Actinoallomurus bryophytorum: one gene and its partner. The protein of the gene in region 1 interacts with the protein of each later gene in a pairwise test. Links are inferred from orthologs where the notes say so. Each region holds a gene or a part of one and is shown in the gene's direction. Other genes may lie near its edges.

The links. Proteins that work in one complex are often made in the same cells at the same time.
Region 2: the proteins of leuS (region 1) and ligA interact in binary tests that used the Escherichia coli proteins (3 or more experiments, as listed by UniProt). The link is inferred for Actinoallomurus bryophytorum from one-to-one orthologs.

Annotation. Positions count from the first base shown.
Region 1 is NZ_VFOZ01000001.1:5,604,507-5,611,820, forward strand. The notes cover bases 2,033-5,066. They hold leuS (leucine--tRNA ligase), read left to right. Parts: upstream 2,033-2,333; coding sequence 2,334-4,799; downstream 4,800-5,066. Other genes in these bases: lexA (transcriptional repressor LexA), read right to left, coding at 4,928-5,066. Outside these bases: FB559_RS26295 (long-chain-fatty-acid--CoA ligase), read right to left, coding at 1-1,379; FB559_RS26300 (lytic polysaccharide monooxygenase auxiliary activity family 9 protein), read right to left, coding at 1,436-2,020; more of lexA, read right to left, coding at 5,067-5,626; FB559_RS26315 (LysM peptidoglycan-binding domain-containing protein), read left to right, coding at 5,931-6,158; transcriptional regulator NrdR, read left to right, coding at 6,442-6,897; FB559_RS26325 (vitamin B12-dependent ribonucleotide reductase), read left to right, coding at 6,971-7,314.
Region 2 is NZ_VFOZ01000001.1:868,865-876,078, reverse strand. The notes cover bases 1,239-4,172. They hold ligA (NAD-dependent DNA ligase LigA), read left to right. Parts: upstream 1,239-1,591; coding sequence 1,592-3,754; downstream 3,755-4,172. Other genes in these bases: FB559_RS04150 (putative bifunctional diguanylate cyclase/phosphodiesterase), read left to right, coding at 3,982-4,172; FB559_RS04160 (methionine synthase), read left to right, coding at 1,239-1,465. Also shown: FB559_RS04165 (LLM class F420-dependent oxidoreductase), read left to right, coding at 1-419; more of FB559_RS04160, read left to right, coding at 467-1,238; more of FB559_RS04150, read left to right, coding at 4,173-6,084; Asp-tRNA(Asn)/Glu-tRNA(Gln) amidotransferase subunit GatC, read left to right, coding at 6,334-6,669; Asp-tRNA(Asn)/Glu-tRNA(Gln) amidotransferase subunit GatA, read left to right, coding at 6,755-7,214. UniProt on the Escherichia coli protein: DNA ligase that catalyzes the formation of phosphodiester linkages between 5'-phosphoryl and 3'-hydroxyl groups in double-stranded DNA using NAD as a coenzyme and as the energy source for the reaction.

The DNA of each region.
Region 1 (7,314 bases):
TTGATCTCCTCGCCGTGGCTGTCGCTCGGGACGCCGACGACGGCGGCGAGCGAGACCGCCGGATGCGTCATCAGCACCTCCTCGACCTCCCGCGGGTACACGTTGAACCCACCACGGATGATCATGTCCTTGGACCGGTCGATGATGTAGTAGTAGCCGTCCTCGTCGCGGCGCGCGATGTCGCCGGTACGGAACCAGCCGTCGCGCATCGCCTCGCCGGTGGCCTCGGGCCGCTGGTGGTAACCCTTCATGACGCAGTGCCCGCGGATGGCGATCTCGCCCGGCCCGTCGCCCGCGTCCTTCCAGTCGTCCTCGATGAGCTTCATCTCGACGCCCCAGATGGGCAGCCCGATCGACCCGGGCCGGGCCGGGCGGTCCGGGCGGTTGAAGGACGCGACGGGAGAGGTCTCCGACAGGCCGTACCCCTCGACGATGTTCACGCCGAAGCGCTCAGAGAAGCGGTTGAGGACCTCGAGTGGAAGGGCCGCGCCACCGCTCGACGCGGTCGTCAGGGCGGAGGCGATCTGACCGAGCTGCTCCGCGGTGTGGCCGCCGTCGTGGGTGAGCAGACCCCAGTACATCGTGGGCACACCCGCGAAGAACGTGACCTTCTCGGCGAGCATGAGGTCGAGCGCCGCGCCGGGCTCGAAACGCGGCATCAGCACGACCGTGGCCTGTCGCAGGAACCCCGTGTTGAGCACCACCGACTGGCCGAAGGCGTGGAAGAGCGGCAGTGCGGCCAGGAAGACATCGTCGCCGTCCGACTCGAACATGCCGTCGCAGACCATCGCGTTCATCAGCATGTTCTGGTGGGACAGCTCGGCGCCCTTCGGCCGGCCCGTCGTGCCGCTCGTGTACAGGATGACCGCGGTGTCGGTGGCCTCGGTCCGGGCGGTCTCGAACGCTCCCGCCTGCCCGTCGAGCGCCGCCCAGAACGACTCGCCGTGCGGCGTCTCGGTGGCCAGTGGCGTGGCGGGCAGCACGAAGAAGTCCGTGCAGCCCGGAATGTCGTCGAAGGCGCCGCGGGACGCCTCACCGAGGGGCAGCTCCGGGGTGCCCTCGAAGGCGAACAGCGCCTTCGCCTCGGAGTCCTCGAGGTGGTAGGCGATCTCACGCCGCTTGAGCAGGACGTTCAGCGGCACGACCACGGCGCCGGCCTTGAGGATGCCGAAGTAGACCATCGGGAAGTAGGGCACGTTGGGGCAGGCGAGCGCGACCTTGTCGCCGGGGCGTACGCCCCGTGACCGCAGGAGGTTCGCCACCTGGTTCGCGATGGTGTTCACGAACGCGTACGAGAGCCGGAGGTCGCCGAAGACGAGCGCCTCGCGGTCGGGGGTCTCACGTGCGGTGTCGTCGAGGACGACCGAGAGGTTCAGCATCGGCTGCTCCTGCTGTCAATGGGGGACGCGCGTCCCCCATTGATAGCAGGCCCTGCTCAGGAGAAGACGACGTCGGAACAGGAGTAGAAGGCGTTCGTGGTGTCCGCGATGTCCCAGACCGCGAGGATCAGCTGCCGGCCGTGCCGCGTCGGGAGGGTGCCGCGGTGCGTGACGGGGTTGGGCGGCCGCGAGCCGTTGTAATTCTGCGTCAGGAACGGCGTGGACTCCAGCGCCGCGCGGGTGAGCGGCTTGGTCGGGTCGTAGCTCGTCTTGGTGATGAAGTACCGGAACGACGTGGTCGCGTGGATCGCGGTGAACGTCCAGGTGAAGTTGTACGACGCGCCGCTCGTCATCGAGGCGGCGGGCCACGTGCCGCCACGCGGGTCGTCGAGCTGGCTGAACTCACTGTGGTTCGCGCTGCAGATGTGACCGTCCGCGGGGCCGGCCGAGGGGAACCCCTTCGGGCCCTCGACGCTCTGCGGTTCGTACTGGATCGAGCCGCAGTTCGCGACCTGCTGCTGGGCGCAGCGGTAGCTGCGGCTGGGGGGCGACGTCGTGTATCCGTGCGAGAAGGCGGGGGTGCCGGTCGCGAGCGTGAGCCCGGCGGCGGCGATGACGGCGAGGGCGAGCTTTCGTTGCACGTGACTCTCCTTGGGGGCGGGCGGGGGAGGCCGGTCAGCGCTGGAGTCACCTCACTGTCGTGAATTTACTGGAAACCTTCCTAAAAGTCAGGTAGCCAGTAGGGGCTGGTGTGTGTCACCTCCGGTGGCCGGAAGCCAGGTGGCCCTTGCTTGCGTCTGCGCTAGTCTTGGGATATGTGCTCTCGGCTGCTCCTTAGCCGGCCGCGTTGACGTAGGCATCGGTCGACGCGGCAGCCCCTCCTGTGCGAGGGGCCTTCTCATGCAAGGGGCACAATTTCGTGAGCCGAAGCCGTGTGAAATCAGACGAGGAACGATGACTGGCGTCGACGAGAACTTTGACCCGCGGGCTATTCAGGACAAATGGCAGGCCCGGTGGGAAGAGCTGAATCCCTTCGCGGCGAGTGAGGACCCCGCCGACGAGCGTCCCCGCAGGTACGCGCTGGACATGTTCCCCTACCCCTCCGGCGATCTCCACATGGGTCACGCCGAGGCGTACGCGATCGGCGACGTCAGCGCCCGCTACTGGAACCAGCACGGCTTCAACGTCCTGCACCCCATCGGCTGGGACTCCTTCGGGCTGCCCGCGGAGAACGCCGCGATCAAGCGCAACTCCCACCCGTCCGAGTGGACGTACGCCAACATCGAGACGCAGGCCGACTCGTTCCACCGCTACGCGACCTCCTTCGACTGGTCCCGGCGGCTGCACACCTCCGACCCGGAGTACTACCGCTGGAACCAATGGCTGTTCCTGCGCTTCTACGAGCGCGGGCTGGCCTACCGGCAGGGCGGCAAGGTCAACTGGTGCCCGAACGACCAGACCGTGCTGGCCAACGAGCAGGTCGTCGCCGGCCACTGCGAGCGGTGCGGCGCCCTGGTCGAAAAGCGCGTGCTGACCCAGTGGTACTTCAAGATCACTGAGTACGCCGACCGGCTGCTGACCGACATGGAGCAGCTGGACTGGCCCGAGCGCGTCCTGCTGATGCAGCGCAACTGGATCGGCCGGTCCGAGGGCGCCGACGTCGCGTTCCAGATCGAGGGCAGGGACGAGCCCGTCACGGTGTACACCACCCGTCCCGACACGCTGTACGGCGCCACGTTCTTCGTGGTCGCCGCCGACGCCGCGCTGGCCGAGGAGATCTGCGCGCCCGAGCGGCGCGCTGAGTTCGAGGCGTACCGCGAGACGGTGCAGCGCGAGACCGAGGTCGACCGGCTGGCGGCCGACCGGGACAAGACCGGCGTGTTCCTGGGGCGCCACGCCGTCAACCCCGTCAACGGTGAGCGGATCCCCATCTGGGCCTCGGACTACGTGCTGGCGGAGTACGGCCACGGCGCGATCATGGCGGTGCCCGCGCACGACCAGCGCGACCTGGACTTCGCCCGCACCTTCGACCTGCCGGTCCGCGTGGTCGTCCACACCGGCGACGCGGACCCGGGCGAGTCCGGCGTCGCGACTCCCGGTGAGGGCGAGCTGGTCAACTCCGGGCCGCTGGACGGCCTGACCAAGACCTCCGCCATCCCGCGGATCACCGAGATGCTGGAGGAGAAGGGCCTGGGCAAGGCGGCCGTCAACTACCGGCTGCGCGACTGGCTGATCTCCCGGCAGCGCTTCTGGGGCACGCCGATCCCGATCATCCACTGCGAGGGGTGCGGAGAGGTCCCGGTCCCGGACGAGCAGCTGCCCGTACGCCTGCCGGAGGACCTGCGCGGCGCGGACCTGGCGCCTCGCGGTGTCTCGCCGCTGGCGGCCGCCGCGGCGTGGGTCAACGTCGAGTGCCCGAAGTGCGGTGGCCCCGCCAAGCGCGACACCGACACGATGGACACCTTCGTCGACTCCTCCTGGTACTTCATCCGCTACTGCTCGCCGGACTACGCCGAGGGGCCGTTCGACGTCGAGAAGGCGCGCCAGTGGATGCCCGTCGACCAGTACACCGGCGGTGTCGAGCACGCCATCCTGCACCTGCTGTACGCGCGCTTCTTCACCAAGGTGCTGTACGACATGGGCATGCTGGACTGCGTGGAGCCGTTCACCCGGCTGGTCAACCAGGGCCAGGTCATCCTCAACGGCTCGGCGATGTCCAAGACGACCGGCAACCTGGTCGACCTGGGCGAGCAGATCGCCGCGTACGGCGTCGACGCCGTACGCCTGACGATGATCTTCTCGGGTCCGCCCGAGGACGACATCGACTGGGCCGACGTCTCTCCGTCGGGCGCGATGAAGTTCCTGGCCCGCGCGCACCGGGTGGCCGCCGACGTGACCTCGGCGCCCGGCGCCGCCGCCTCGGCCGGCGACGTCGAGCTGCGTAAGGTGACCCACCGGACGATCGACGAGGTCACCCGGCTGGTCGAGGCCCACCGCTACAACGTCGCGGTGGCCCGGATGATGGAGCTGACCTCCGCCGCCCGCAAGGTGATCGACTCCGGGGCGGGCGGGGGCGACCCGGCGGTACGCGAGGCCGCCGAGACCCTGGCGGTCATGCTGTCGCTGGTGGCGCCGTACACCGCCGAGGAGATGTGGGAGCGCCTGGGACGCGAGGCGTCGGTGGCGAAGGCCGGCTGGCCCACCGCCGAACCCGCGCTGCTGGTCCAGGAGTCCGTCACGTGCGTCGTCCAGGTGGCCGGCAAGGTCCGTGACCGGCTGGAGGTCCCGCCGAACATCGGGCAGGACGAGCTGGAGCGCATGGCGCTGGCCTCACAGAAGGTCCGGTCGGCCCTCGGCGACCGCGGGATCCGCAAGGTCGTCGTACGCGCGCCGAAGATCGTCAACATCGTGCCGGCCTGATCGCGGTGGTCCCTCGACCCGAGGGACAGATGCCCACGAACGCGACATGAAAGCGGTGAGGGCACCCCGTCCGGGGGTGCCCTCACCGCTATGAGCGCAGTGCCAAGGAGACGTGGCCGGTGCGCGTGTCACATCTTGCGGAGCACCGCCACCACGCGGCCGAGGATCGTCGCGTCGTCGCCGGGGATCGGGTCGTACGCCGGGTTGTGCGGCATCAGCCAGACCTTGTCGTCGCGGCGTTTGAACGTCTTCACCGTCGCCTCGCCGTCGATCATGGCCGCGACGATGTCGCCGTTCTCGGCCACCGGCTGCTGGCGTACGACGACCCAGTCCCCGTCGGCGATCGCGGCCTCGATCATCGAGTCACCGCTGACGTTGAGGAGGAAGTGCGTGCCCTCACCGACGAGCTGCTTGGGCAGCGCGAAGACGTCCTCGACGGCCTCTTCGGCCAGGATCGGGCCACCCGCGGCGATACGGCCGACGAGAGGCACGTACGTCGGGGCCGGGCGTGTCGCGCTTTCCTGTCCCGCCGCCGTCTCGTACGACTCCGGCTCGGCCGGCAGTCCTGCCGAGCCCGGCATGCGCACGACCACGGCGCGCGGACGATTGGGGTCGCGCAGGAGGAAGCCCTTGCGCTGAAGCGCCCGCAGTTGATGCGACACGCTGGAGGTGCTGGTAAGTCCGACCGATTCGCCGATCTCGCGCATCGATGGTGGATAGCCGCGCCTCTGCACGGAGTCGCGGATCACCTCCAGAACCTTGCGCTGGCGTGCCGTCAACCCGCTTTCATCACTCGGGCCATCAGGCATTTCCCGGACCTTGCTCATGTATGTCTCCGCTGGATGACTGTGTTCCGGTGACGCGCTGTCGCCGGAATTTCGCTCCTGTAGACGGACGTTAGCGCCTCGTCGCTAAATGATCAAACACCTGTTCGAAGATGTCCTGGAAATTTGCCCATGGTCTGCGGTAGAACTCGTACGGGTGTTCGATCGAAACTTCGTTCGACTCATCAGAGGGGAGATCGATATGAGCATGTCCGCTCAGGCCCGCCCTTCCGTGCCACTCCGTCTCACTCGACGTGGGCGCATAGCCGTCGTCTGTACCATCGCTCTGGTCCTTCTCGCCGGCTTCATGGTGGGGGCACGGCACCGGGCCCGCGCCACGTCCGGCGGAGACCAGGGGCCGGCTCCGGTGGGGGAGTCGGTGATCGTGGGGCCGCACGACACGCTGTGGGGCATCGCGGTGCGTTCCCGTCCGGAGGTCGACCCCCGGATCACCGTTCAGCGCATGATCGACCTCAATGCCCTCTCCAGTGCCGTCGTCAACCCGGGGCAGAAGGTCTACATCCCCTCCCGGTGAGCCCCCGCCTGCTCCCGGCCCCGCCTGTCCCGATGTCCGTGCGCTCTCGTATCGCCGTGCAGGTGGGGGCGCGACACGCCGACGAACGTCCCCAGGCCCGTGACCTGAGCGGCGTCTTCGCATTCATGTTGCGGACGAGGTTGCGGAGGGCATCGCGGAGTCGTACGGTGGACCACAACATCTAGTAGTTACATGGATGTGATTCACCACAGGTTGTGGTGGCGGAGTGAAGTTTGTGTAATCGGCGTGTAACGACGTGCTGTGGGAGAGGGGTGGCGGGGCCATGCATTGCCCGTTCTGCCGCAATCCGGACAGCAGGGTGATCGACAGCCGCTCCACCGACGACGGCGCGGCCATCCGGCGGCGCCGGTCGTGTGCCGAGTGCGGGCGGCGCTTCACCACCCAGGAGACGGTGCTGCTGATGGTCGCGAAGCGAAGCGGCGTCACGGAGCCGTTCTCCCGCGAGAAGATCACCGCTGGGGTACGCCGGGCGTGCCAGGGACGTCCCGTGACAGAGGACGCGCTGGCCCAGCTCGGACAGCGCGTCGAGGAGGCGATCCGGGCGACCGGAAACGCCGAGATGCCCTCCCACGAGGTGGGGCTGGCCATCCTCGGGCCCCTGCGCGAGCTCGATGAGGTCGCCTACCTGAGATTCGCCTCCGTCTACCGGGGGTTCGAGTCGATCGACGACTTCGAGAAGGAAATCGAATCTCTGCGCGCGGCTGAACGCGGCCGGTAACACCCGCTAGCTGCTGCTTGTTATACGAGTTGTCCTGGAGATGGGCCGGTGCGGCCCGAAGAGGGGGAAGGTCATGACGGAAACGGTGAGCGGCCAGGCACGGCGCGGGAGGAGCGGCCGTAAGGGGCTGAAGATGGAACGCATCTTCACCCGGCCAGGCATTCACCCCTACGACGAGGTTCGGTGGGAGCGCCGCGACGTCGTCATGACCAACTGGCGGGACGGCTCGGTCAACTTCGAGCAGCGCGGCGTTGAGTTCCCCGAGTCGTGGTCGGTCAACGCGACCAACATCGTCACCTCGAAGTACTTCCGCGGCGCCGTCGGCAGCCCGCAGCGCGAGTGGAGCCTGAAGCAACTGGTCGACCGTGTCGTCGGTGCCTACACCACGACGGGCCGGGAGCACGGCTACTTCGCCTC
Region 2 (7,214 bases), 4.7 Mb from region 1 along the record:
TGGCCCGTATGCGGGAGTACGTCCTCGCGATCCGGGCGATCTGGGAGAGCGACCAGGCCGAGTTCCACGGTGAGTTCGCCGACTTCGATCCGATCTACTCCTGGCCGAAGCCGGTACGCCGGCCACCGATCCTGATCGGCGGCTGGGGCCCGACGACCCTGGACCGCGTCATCGAGTACGGCGACGGCTGGCTGCCGGACGTGGGACGCGAGGACGACGGCCTGGCCGAGGCGGTGGCCGACCTGCGCGCCCGCGCGGGGTGGCACGTGCCGGTCGTGGCCTATGCCGCCGCGGCCAGGGCGGACAGGGTCGAGCAGCTGACGCTGGCGGGCGTGGACGAGATCCTGTTCTACCTGCCGACCGAGCCGACGGCCCCGACCCTCGAACGCCTCGACACCTACGCCCGCCTGACCGCCTAGCTCTCGCCACGGCTCGGCGGGTGCGGTGGCTGACTAGGCTCAGGGCCGTGCATGAGTTCCCGTGGAGCGAAGGTTCCGCCACCGGTGTCGGCTCCTATCCCGGCGAAGACCCGGCCGAAGCGCTCCAGGTCGTGATCGGCGAACTGCCGGACCTGCCGCATCTGCCCGAGCTGCCCGCCCGCGGTCCCGGGGCGGACATGATCGCGCGGACCGCCGGGCTGCTCGTCGACCTCGCCGTCAGCCTGCAACCTTCGGGCTGGAGGTTCGCCGACCACCCCGGCGGCGACACGTCCCGTACCCACGGCTACCTCGCCCAGGACCTCGACACTCTGGAGGAGCTCGGCGCCGACGTCGAAGGACCGGTCAAGATCCAGGTGGCCGGCCCGTGGACCCTCGCCGCGTCCATCGAGATGAGGAGCGGTGAGCGAGCGCTCGCCGATCCCGGTGCGGTACGCGATCTGACGGCCTCGCTCGCCGAAGGGGTGGCCGCGCACGTCCGTGACGTACGGCGGCGGCTGCCGCGGGCGACCGTGCTCCTGCAGCTGGACGAGCCGTCCCTGCCCGGGGTGCTGGACGGCAGCGTGCCCACCGCGAGCGGCTTCTCCCGTATCCGCTCCGTCGAGGCGCCCCACGCCGAAGAACGGCTGCGGCATGTCATCGAGACGGCCGGGGCCTTCCCGATCGTGCACTGCTGCGCCCGCCGCGTCCCGTACGCCCTGCTGCGCTCGGCCGGCGCCAAGGCGATCTCGGCCGACGCGTCCCTGATCCGCGACGAGGACGCGATCGGCGAGGCCGTCGAGGCGGGTACCGGCTTCCTCATGGGCGTCGTCCCCGGGCGCGGCACCCGTCTGCCGGCCCCGGCGAAGTCCGTCGCGCCGGTACGCGAGCTGTGGCACCGCCTCGGGCTCTCACCCCGATCACTCGCCGCGTCGGTGGTCCTCACCCCGTCCTGCGGGCTGTCCGGCGCCACCCCGGCGTACGCGCGCGGCGCCCTGAGGCACTGCCGCGAGGCCGGCCGCATCCTGCGCGACTCCGCCGAGGACTGACCGCGTACGGACCCTGCGTACGCGTGACGCGACCAGGCCCGAACAACGGGCGCGCCGCAGGTCAAAGTGTCAGAGCCGCGCGAGAGAATACTGTTTGGCGGTACTCGCACGGCAGGGGAGACACACGTGGCGACAGGCATACCCGATGAGGCCCGGCAGCGTCATGGCGAGCTGAGCCAGGAGCTCGACGACGCCAACTACCGTTACTACGTTCTCGACCAGCCGACGATCAGCGACGCGGACTACGACCGCCTGATGCGCCAGATCCTGGAGCTGGAGAGCGAGCATCCCGAGCTGATCACGCCCGACTCGCCGACGCAGAAGGTCGGGTCGCCGATCACGACCGAGTTCGACACGGTCGAGCATCTCGAGCGCATGCAGAGCCTCGACAACGCCTTCAGCACCGACGAGCTGTCCGCCTGGGTGGCGCGCGCGGAGAAGGAGGTCGGCACGCTCGCCTCGTTCCTGTGCGAGCTCAAGATCGACGGACTGGCGGTCAACCTGACCTACGAGCAGGGCCGGCTCGTACGCGGTGCGACGCGCGGTGACGGGCGCACGGGTGAGGACATCACCAACAACATCCGCACCATCGAGGCCATCCCGACCCAGCTCAAGGGGGAGGACATCCCCGACGTGCTGGAGGTGCGCGGCGAGGTCTACCTCCCGGTCGAGGCGTTCGAAAAGCTCAACGAAAGCCTGGTCGACGCGGGCAAGGCGCCGTTCGCCAACCCGCGCAACGGGGCGGCGGGGTCGCTGCGGCAAAAGGACCCGCGGGTCACCGCCAAGCGCCCGCTCAACATGATCGTGCACGGCTTCGGCACGTGGACGGGTGGCACGCAGCCCGAGAGCCAGTCGCACGCGTACGAGGTGATGCGGTCGTTCGGCCTGCCGGTGAGCGACCGCTACACGGTCGTCGACGGGCTCGAGGAGGTACGCCACTACATCGAGCACTACGGCGAAAACCGGCACGAGCCCGCGTACGAGATCGACGGTGTCGTGGTCAAGGTCGACCAGCTCACGCTGCAGCGCCGGCTCGGGTCCACGAGCCGCTGGCCGCGGTGGGCGATCGCCTGGAAGTACCCGCCGCAGGAGGTCAACACCCGGCTCCTCGACATCCGCGTCGGTGTCGGCCGCACCGGGCGGGTGACGCCGTACGGCGTGATGGAGCCGATCAAGGTCGCCGGTTCCACGGTCGCGTACGCCACGCTGCACAACGCCGACGAGGTGCGGCGCAAGGGCGTGAAGATCGGCGACATGGTCGTGCTGCGCAAGGCCGGTGACGTCATCCCCGAGATCGTCGGCCCCGTCGCCGACCTGAGGGACGGCAGTGAGCGCGAGTTCGCGATGCCGACCCACTGCCCTGAGTGCGACACGGAGCTGAGGGCGCAGAAGGAGGGCGACGTCGACATCCGCTGCCCCAACGCCCGCAACTGTCCCGCCCAGCTCCGCGAGCGCCTCTACTTCGTGGCCGGCCGCGGCGCCTTCGACATCGAGGCCCTCGGCTATGTCGCGGCGACCGCGCTGACCCAGCCGCTGGAGCCCGACGACCCGCCGGTCAAAAACGAAGGTGACCTGTTCCACCTGGACATCGACGAGCTGAAAAAGATCAAGTCCGTCGTACGCGAGCAGCGCACCGGCCTGCCCAAGATCGACCCGAAGACGGGGGAGGAGAAGGTCGTCACCTTCTTCGCCACCAAGGCGGGCGAGCCCAAGAAGACGGTGGACAAGCTCTTCGAGGAGCTGGAGAAGGCCAAGCGGCAGCCGCTCTGGCGGGTCCTGGTCGGGCTCTCGATCAGGCATGTCGGGCCCACGGCCGCGCAGGCCCTGGCGCGGGAGTTCCGGTCGATGGACCGCATCATCGAGGCCTCGGAGGAGGAGCTCACCGCGGTCGAGGACGTCGGGCCGACGATCGCGGCCGCGGTCAAGGACTGGTTCGAGGTCGACTGGCACCGCGAGATCGTCGAAAAGTGGCGCGCGGCCGGCGTGCGCATGGAGGACGAGGGCAGCGAAGGCCCACGGCCGCTCGAAGGCGTCAGCGTGGTGATCACCGGTTCGCTCGAGAGCCACAGCCGTGACTCCGCCACCGCCGCGGTGCAGGCGCTCGGCGGCAAGGTGTCCAGCGCGGTGTCCAAAAAGACCGGATTTGTGGTGTTCGGAGACAGCCCAGGGTCCAAATACGACAAAGCGGTCAAGCTCGGCGTACCTCTTCTGGACGACGCGGGATTCGCCGTTCTGCTCGAAAAAGGGCCGGATGCGGCCACTGAGGTAGCGATCACTTCCGAAGAGTGACACGGGGCCAGTTCTCTGCTTTCTGACCTGCGACAACATACCGTACGGTATCGTCTGATTACTGACGAGCCGATCAACCCTAGATTTCGGACGTAACGGAACGTGCCCAACTGGTTTCGCGAAGTTGCCCGAACGTCGTAGTCTCCCCTCAAGCACCACCTGTGTCCGTCCAAACACCACCGCACTGATCCAAGGCGGAGCGTTTGGTGTAACCCCTCGAGGACGTGATGAAGGACCCGAACAACACGCGGGACACGGTCCCTCGGCGCGGATCGCCGTTGTGGGTCTACATCGCCTGTGTCACTTTGGTCGGTGTCGCGGCCCTGGCCACCTCGGTCGCCTTCCTTCACCGCGACGACCTGCGGGAGCTGGTCCGTAACCCGCTTTTCTGGATCCTGGCCGCCCTCATCCTCCTCGGCGAGCTCAAGCCGATCGTCACCCCCGGCTCCACCGAGACCACCGGCGCCACCATCTCGACCACGTTCACCTTCGCCACCATGCTCTACGCGGGTCTTCCCACGGCCCTGCTGTTGCAGGCGATCGCCACCGTGGCCAGCGGCGCCCTGCGCAGGCGCGCCGTCCACCGCAACGCGTTCAACGTCGGCCAGTACACCCTGAGCTTCACGGCGTCCGGGCTCACGCTGCTGGCGTTCGGCATCACCGCCTCGCCGAGTCACGTGTGGATCCTCGAAGGCACCGACCTGCTGCCGCTGGCGCTGGCCGGCATGGTCTACTTCCTGGTCAACTCGCTGCTGGTGAACGCCGCCATCGCCTTCCACGAGCGCGGTTCGATGGTCAAGGCGATGCGGTGGAACCTCGGCCTCCAGCTCCTCGTGCACAGCGCCCTGCTGGGCCTGGCGCCGCTCGTCGCGGTCGCGATGAGCCGGTCCGCGGCGTTCGTGCCGCTGTTCGTGCTGCCGTTCATCGCGGTCTACCTCAACGCCTCGGTCTCGCTCAGCCGCGAACACCAGGCCCTGCACGACGCCCTCACCGGGCTGCCCAACCGCAAGCTGCTGATCGTCCGTACCGAGGAGGCGCTGGCCCAGGCACGTCACCGGGCCGAGCGCAGGGCGGTGCAGGGGCGCGACACCGACGACGAGGAGCCGCAGCAGCGCGTCGGTCTCTTCCTCCTGGACCTGGACCGGTTCAAGGAGGTCAACGACACGCTCGGGCACCCCACCGGCGACCGGCTGCTGCAGCTCGTCGCGCACCGGCTGACCCACAGCGTGCGGCCCGGTGACCTCGTCGCACGGCTCGGCGGAGATGAGTTCGCCGTGCTGCTGCCCTCCGTACGCGACGCGCGCGCCGCGCGTGAGGTGGCGGCCCGGCTGCGGGCCGCGCTCAACGAGCCGGTACGGCTCGACGGCAACTCCTTCGACCTCGACGGCAGCGTGGGCATCGCGCTCCATCCCGACCACGCGCCCGACTTCGAGCTCCTGCTGCAGCGCGCCGACGTCGCGATGTACGTGGCGAAGGAGAGTCGCACCGGGGTGGAGATCTATTCACCCGACCGCGACCGAAACTCCCCGGAGCGGCTGGGCCGCCAGGGGGAGCTGCGCCGTGCCATCGACCGCGGCGAGCTGGAGCTGCACTACCAGCCCAAGATCTTCCTTGAGGACGGCCGCCCGGCCGGCATGGAGGCGCTGCTGCGCTGGCGGCATCCCACCAAGGGCCTGCTCACCCCGGACCAGTTCCTCCCGATCGCCGAGCAGACCTACCTCATGCGCGGCATCACCGGCTTCGTCGTCGGTGCCGCCCTCGCGCAGGTGGCCGAGTGGTGGAAGGCCGGGCTGCAGATCCAGGTGGCGATCAACGCCTCAGGACGTGACCTGCTCGACTCGACGCTCACCGAGACCATCGCCTCCGCCCTGCTGCGGCACTCCGTGCCCCCGCACGCGCTCCAGCTCGAGATCACCGAGCGGATCCTGATGACCGAACCGGCCTACGCCGCCGACACGGTCGCGGCCCTCGCCAAGCTCGGCATCCCCCTGAGCCTGGACGACTTCGGCACCGGCTACTCCTCGCTCGTACGCCTGAGGAGCCTGCCGGTGGAGGAGATCAAGATCGACTCCTCGTTCGTCGGCCGGCTGTGCGACACGGGCGACGACGCGGTGATCGTCCAGTCCATCGTCGACCTCGTCCACACGCTCGGGCTGCGGTCCGTCGCCGAAGGCGTGGAGAACGCCGGCACGGCCACCCTGCTGCGCAAGATGGGCTGCGACGCGGCCCAGGGCTACCACTTCCGGCCGCCGATGACCGCCGCCGACGCGACCATCTGGCTCCGCGAACGCTCCCACCTGCTGGCCGCACAAGAAGAGGCCGCCTGCTGACGATCACCGCTGGGTGAGAGCCCGCGCGGGTGGGGCGCGCGTAGCGAGCGGTGTCCAGGTGGTGTCTGGCAAGGCGGAGGAGGGAGTCGGCCCGGTGTTGTCCGGCGACCGACGACAACGCCGCCAGGCGCCGCCTGGACACGGCGCAGTAGCGCAGTCCTGCCCGCGCGGGCTCTAAACCGGTCGGTGCGGGTGTCCTTGGCCCTCTAGGATTGAAGAGAACCCATCGATCGCAGAAACGGTTTCCCTATGCCTGATGAGCACGCCGCCACGGGTGCCGCCACCGGCGGAGCCATCACCCGGGACGAGGTCGCGCACCTCGCCCGGCTTTCCCGGCTGGCGCTACGCGAGGACGAGCTCGACCACCTCGCCACCCAGCTCGGTGACATCATCTCCGCGGTCGCACGCGTCCAGGAGGTCACGGCGGCCGACATTCCGCCGACCTCGCACGCACTGCCGCTGACCAACGTCTACCGCGCCGACGAGCTGCGTCCGGGCCTCACGCCCGAACAGGCGCTCTCCGGCGCCCCTGCCTCCGAGCAGCAGCGTTTCAAGGTCCCGCGGATCCTGGACGAGGAGGTCTGAGTGGAGCGAACCCGACGCAGTGAGTGGAGTGGACGGGTGAGGCACGAGGCCGTCCGCGTAGCGAATGAGGAGCGCTGAGCGACCAATGAGCTCGAGTCTCATCAAGAAGACCGCCGCCGAGCTGGCCGCGCTCATCGCCTCCGGCGAGGCCTCGGCCGCCGAGGTCGCCCAGGCCCACCTCGACCGCATCAACGCGGTCGACGGTTCGGTCAAGGCGTTCCTGCACGTCGATGGGGAGACCGTTCTCTCGCAGGCGCGCGCCGTCGACGCGAAGCGCGCCGCCGGCGAGCAGCTCGGCCCGCTCGCGGGCGTGCCCATCGCGCACAAGGACGTCTTCACCACCGAGGACATGCCGACCACCTGCTCCTCCAAGATCCTGGAGGGCTGGCACCCGCCGTACGACGCGACCGTCACCGCACGGCTGCGCGAGGCCGGCCTGGTCATCCTCGGCAAGACCAACATGGACGAGTTCGCGATGGGCTCCTCCACGGAGAACAGCGCGTACGGCACGACGCACAACCCGTGGGACCTCACGCGGATCCCCG